DNA from 2 places in the Clostridium sp. 7_2_43FAA genome. Region 2 is predicted to be linked to the other one. Evidence: riboswitches for the same ligand, from Rfam matches in the RefSeq annotation. Region 2 holds a riboswitch; the other holds the start of a gene.
The links. Region 2 has a riboswitch for lysine ahead of CSBG_RS01040 (transporter substrate-binding domain-containing protein). Riboswitches for the same ligand answer to the same signal wherever they lie in the genome.
Positions count from the first base shown of each region.

Region 1: it holds a riboswitch for lysine, as region 2 does, so the genes downstream of both, CSBG_RS17100 (Na+/H+ antiporter NhaC family protein) here and CSBG_RS01040 (transporter substrate-binding domain-containing protein) in region 2, are expected to answer to the same signal.

Region 1 covers NZ_JH815223.1:170,236-173,429, reverse strand. Annotated here, with positions in the region: gene CSBG_RS17105 (DUF5680 domain-containing protein) at 1-38, shown strand, start outside; gene CSBG_RS17100 (Na+/H+ antiporter NhaC family protein) at 176-1,903, opposite strand; lysine riboswitch at 2,024-2,199, opposite strand; gene CSBG_RS17095 (aminopeptidase P family protein) at 2,286-3,194, opposite strand, start outside.
Region 2 covers NZ_JH815221.1:64,795-67,988, forward strand. Annotated here, with positions in the region: gene CSBG_RS01035 (D-aminoacylase) at 1-1,440, shown strand, start outside; lysine riboswitch at 1,613-1,796, shown strand; gene CSBG_RS01040 (transporter substrate-binding domain-containing protein) at 1,945-2,769, shown strand; gene CSBG_RS01045 (amino acid ABC transporter permease) at 2,845-3,194, shown strand, end outside.

The DNA of each region.
Region 1 (3,194 bases), on a different contig from region 2:
TATTTAAGCTTTATTTTCATGGTGGAAGTCTTAAATAAATATTTTTAAATTAAAATGAAGCTCTACAAGCAGATATCTTGTAGAGCTTCATTTATTATATATTTAATAATATCCACTTTGCCTATATCTTAACTACGTCCTAGTTCATTAATCTTCTAAATCAATTTATAATTTTCTATTTTGCTTCTTCAACCTTTTTACCTAGTATTTGTACTCCTAAGAACACTGCTATTATAGATATTGGAAGCACTATATACCATTGCAATCCAAAACCTGCTGGTATATATCCAAATAAAATTGTTATAGCTGCTATAAATAAAGCATACCACATTTGAGTATTTACGTGAGCTATATGATTACATCCTGCCCCCATTGATGAAAGAATTGTAGTGTCTGATATCGGTGAGCAATGATCACCAAAGATAGCTCCAGTTAATACTGCACTTGTACTAACAATTACATAACTCATGTCTGGGTTCATCGAATATGCTAATGGTATTGCAAGCGGCATCAATATTCCCATAGTTCCATATGCAGTTCCTGTTGCAAATGAAATAATAGCACCTAGTATAAATATAAGGCTTGGAAGTAAGAAGTTAGGTAATGATCCTGAAAGTAATGAAACTAAATATTTTGCTGTTCCTAGATCTTTTATTACAGAACTTAGTGACCAAGCTAGTAATAATATTACACCTGTTATTAATAAAGGTTTCATACCATCTATCCATGTATCTATTGCTTCTGAAACTGTAAATATTTTTTTAGCTACTCCCATTATTATTGACACTATACTTGCTACTAATGCTGATTGGAACAAAGCAACTGATGCATCTGATGCACTAAAAGCTTCTTGTATTGCTTTAAATGATAATGGTGAATTAGTCATTATTCCTTGAAGGGCAACGTCCTCTCCCCCCATTATTGCGGAATAACCACTAAAATAGAAACAAAGTAATGCAGTTATAACTAGCACACCTATTGGAATTATCGCATTCCATATACTTAGCTTTATCCCTTCCTTTGGTTCAAGCTCATCATGATCCATATTAGAATCTGATGCAACTTCCTCTTCTTCAAAACTTAAGCCTCTTCTTCTTGCTTCTACTTCTGCCCTATACATAGGACCAAATTCCTTTAATAATATTGAAGTAATAAATACAAAAACTAATATTAGTATATTATAGAATCTATAAGGTATTGTTTGTAAAAATACTCCAAAAGCATCAACCTCTTGACCTATTCCATTAATAAAAGCATCATTTATTAAGCCAACTTCTAATCCTATCCATGTAGATACAATAGCTAATCCAGCAATCGGAGCTGCTGTTGCATCTATAATAAATGCTAATCTTTCTCTTGATATCTTCATTTTATCTGCTACAGGCTTCATAATAGGACCTACTATTAATGAATTAGCATAATCATCAAAAAACACAGCTAATCCTAATAAAAGAGTAACAACTTGAGTACTTTTTGCAGTCTTAGCCTTTCTTGCTAGGGCTTCCGCAACTGCCTTAGCTCCTCCCATTTTAGCAACTAAATGTATAACTCCACCTATAACTAATACTTGAAGAATTATACCAGCATTCCACGGATCAGCTAATGAGTTTAAGATCCTGGATACAAAATCTAAAAATGACTGTACGATAGCACTTAAAAATGAATTATCTACTAGCTGTACTAAGAAAGTTCCTGATAATGTTCCAATAAATAAAGATATAATTACGTTCTTTGTTAAAAAAGCTAATACTATTGCTACAACAGGTGGTATTAAAGTTAGTAACCCATAATGGTTTGCATTAGATGTAGCTGTATCTACCTCTGCAGCAAAAACTATTGATGTTGATAGTAAAGTCATCATAATAGTCATTAATAATACTTTAATACTTTTTTTATTATTCATATTTACTCCCCCTTAATATAGTGTTGTAAATAATTAAAGGGCAGAAATTAAAAAGAGCCTTGAGTTTTCACTCAAGGCTATAAATATACTCTAAACTATAATAGAAAAAAGTAACATTCCTCAAGCGATAGCTCACCACAAAATAAGTTTGTGACAGTGTTACATATATTTTATGCAACCCCAGCCATATGATTTTAAAGCATCAATCATACGCTTCGGCGATATTTCCTTTCCTATTAAATCACTGTGCTTACCTCATTAATAGTACTCTTAAGTATCGCGCCTCTACCCTTGTCGTTATTCACATTTAATTTATACTAATATTATATAATTATCAACTTAATAAATCAACCATAATTATTAGTCCTAATTTTTAATAATCCTATTTATCTGCCATAAAAGCTTCTATTTCCTCTACTGTTTTAATCATTTCTTTTGTTAACACTTCATTTCCATCTTCAGTAATTAAAACATCATCTTCTATTCTTATACCAATACCTTCATTTTCGATGTATATTCCTGGTTCAACAGTATATATCATTCCAGGCTCAAATGTAACATCTCTATTTTCTAACTCTATGTCATGGGTATCCATTCCTAAACTATGACCTATACTATGATAATAGAATTTTGATACATCATCTTTTTCTGTCATTAATCCAAGTGAAATACATTCTTCTGAAATCCAATCCTTTGCCTTTTTATTTAAATCAACAAACTTAACTCCTGGCTTCATTTCTTTAATAACTTTTTCATTTACTCTAAGAACAGCATTATACACTTCTTTTTGCCTTTCAGTAAACTTACCGTTGATAGGAAATGTTCTTGATATATCTCCATTATAATATTTATATTGAGCACCCAAATCAAATAATATTAAATCTCCATCCTTTAATTCTGAGTCATTAGTTACATAATGTAGCACTGTAGCATTTTTTCCAGCTGCTGCAATAGTTTTAAAAGCAAAATCCTTTACTCCATTTTTCTTGCAGATGAAATCAAAATATGCTTCTAGTTCATATTCCTTAATCTCAGACTTAGAATTTCTCATTAATTCTTTTACGCCTTCTATTGTGATATCTATTGCTTTTCTTATTCTACTGACTTCTTCATCAGTTTTAATAAGCCTTAGATTTCCTATAAGCTTAAAAGCATTTTTAATATTTATATTATAATATTTATGTTTAATTTCATTTACATACTTATATGATGTATTTCCAGCCTCTAGGTCAAGATATATATTTATCTCTTCTTTGTTAAGAACTACTTTTTCTATAAAATTATTAAATTC
Region 2 (3,194 bases):
CCAGGATTTATAGATGTTCATAGTCATAATGATTTAATTCCTTTTATGGATAAAGATATGCAAAGTCTTAAAATAAGACAAGGTGTTACTACGGAATTAGTAGGACAATGTGGATTAGGTGTTATACCTTGTATAGAAGATGAAAGTAAGCTTTGGAAAAATTATATAAAAGGAGTTGTAGGATATCCTAATATAAAATTTGATTTTAGGGATGTTAATGATTATTTTAAAAAGATAAGTGGAAAAGGGATAAAAAATAATTATGCAGTACTTATCTCGCATGGAGCAATTAGGGCTAAAGTAAAAGGATTTAATCCTTCAGAAGCTTCAAATTATGAAATTAAAGAAATGTGTGTCTTAATTGAAGATGCAATGAAGCAAGGGGTTATAGGCATGTCTTTGGGCCTTCAATATATGCCTGGAATTTATAGTGGGAAAGAGGAATTAATAGAGTTATGTAAGGTTATTGAAAAATATAATGGTATAGTTATGGTTCATGTAAGAAATCATGATAGAAACATAATAAAAGCTATAAATGAAGTAATTGATGTATCTAGGGTTTCAGGGGTAAAGATTCATATATCTCATATGAGGTCTTATGATTCAAAGGAGCTTGGATGTATTGCAGATAAATTAATTAATTTAGTTGATAATGCCATAAAAGATGGAATTAATATTACTTTTGATGAGCATCTTTATACTTCAGGAAGTACCTTAATGACTCAGCTTCTACCACCATGGATAACTGAAAAAGGAAATGAAGCCATGTTAGATATGCTTAAGGACAATGAAGTTATAGAAAATATAAAGAAGGAACTTGAAGATTTAGATACTAATTATGAGGGATGGGATAATTATAGTGCTATTGCTACTTGGGATGGAATACTAATAACATCATTAAATAAAGAAGAAAACTTGAAGTATATGGGTAGAACAGTTGAAGAGTTAGCAAGAGAACAAAATATTCATCCAGTTAATTTTATTGCTAAGTTACTTATATCTGAAGAAGGTGGAGTTGGAATAGTAACATTAAATATTTTTTCAGAAGAGGATACCATAAAGCTTATAAAACATCCTCTTGGAATGATTGGTTCAGATAGTATTCCTGCTGGAGACCCACATCCTAGATTATATGGAAACTATCCATTATTTATAAGTAAATATGTTAGAGGTAAAAAAGCGTTAACTTTAGAAGAAGGAATTTATAAGTGCAGCTTATTACCAGCAAAAACCTTAGGATTAAAACAGATAGGAGTGTTAAGAGAAGGGAAAAATGCAGATATAACTATATTTGATTTTAATAATATAGTTGGGTATGAAGACTATATTATTAAATCTAAGAGTCCTAAAGGAATAAAATATGTGATAATTAATGGAAAGTTATCTATGGATAATGAGTTAATACTAGACAATAAAAATGGGAATATAATCAAAAAATAAAACTATTTTATAGTAGATGATTATATATATTCAAATACTATAGAGCATTTTGTATCCTGTTTATTTGTATTAGTTTTTATAATATTTTGAAATGTAATTTAATATATGTATTGACAGATATATGAAAAGGGTATAAACTATATTTAAAATTTAATAAATGCCTCACTTTTATATGTGGGGTAGAGGCGCAAAATTTAACAGTCTTTAGTGGAGCTTGAGAAGGTGATGAAACTATGGAGAAGGAAATTTTGCCGAAGCTTGTAATATTTCTCAGTGTTACTTGCTGGGTCTGCAATTAAGAGTTGCAGGACTGTCTTAATAAACTTCCCGGTTTATTAAGTTGTGCTATCTCAAATGGGAAAGATGAGGATTAGGTTATCTGTAAGATTGGACCTGAGCTTTGCTCAGGTATTTTTTTATAGAATCTTATCTGAATATTTAAGATAGCACCAACCCAAGAATTAAGGGTTGGTTTTTTTATTATAAAAAAGGAGAGGATTCAATATGAAGAAAAAATTATCACTATTAATTTCACTATCATTAGTAGCAATACTAATACTAACAGGTTGTGGCTCAGGAAAGTCAGCAAAAAATGAAAATGTATTTAGGGTAGGAATGGAAGCTGGGTATCCGCCATTTAATTGGACACAAATGGATGATTCAAATGGAGCAGTAAAAATAGAAGGAAGTTCAGAGTACGCAGGTGGATATGATGTTGAAATTGCAAAGAAAATAGCAGAAGGGCTAGGCAAAGAATTAGTAATTGTTAAAACTGAGTGGGACGGACTGGTGCCTGCATTAACTTCAGGAAAAATAGATGCAATTATTGCAGGGATGTCTCCTACAGAAGATCGTAAGGAAACAATTGATTTTTCAAATAACTATTATCAATCACAATTAGTTATGGTAGTTAAAAACAATGGGAAATATACAAATGCTAAAAGTCTAGCAGATTTTAATGGAGCGAAAGTTACTGCTCAATTAAATACATTCCATTATTCAGTAATAGATCAAATTGAAGGCGTAAAGAAACAAGAAGCTATGGATAACTTCCCAGCAATGAGAGTTGCACTTGAATCAGGAGTAATTGATGCATATGTATCAGAAAAGCCAGATGCTACAAGTGCTCAAGCTGCAAATTCAAACTTCAAAATGATTGAACTTGAAAATGGATTTGTTACAAATCCAGAGGAAACGCAAACAGCAGTGGGGATTAATAAAAACAGTGATTTAACTGAAAAAATAAATGAAATTTTATCAGGAATATCAGAAGAAGAGCAAGTGAATATAATGGCAGAAGCTGTTAAGAATCAACCAGCAGCTCAATAAATTTTATAGAATGGGTTATAAAATATAATAACCCATTCTAAACTTACAACTTGCTTTTATTTTAGGAGGATTGAAATGAGTATTGAATGGATAATAAAAATACTTCAAGATAATTTACCTATGTTCTTACGAGGAGCAGGTATGACACTTTTAATTTCCATAATAGGAACCTTGATAGGAACTTTAATAGGTTTATTAGTTGGTGTTATAAGAACAATTCCTGTTCCAGAGAGAGGTATAAAGAAAGTATTTCTTAAAATAATAAATATAATTCTTTCTATTTATATAGAATTCTTTAGAGGAACGCCTATGATTGTACAAGCTATGGTGATTTATTATGGGTCTGCACAATTTTTAGGAATAGATATAAATAAAATAGTAGCAGCATTATTTATAGTATCTATTAATACAGGTGCATATATGTC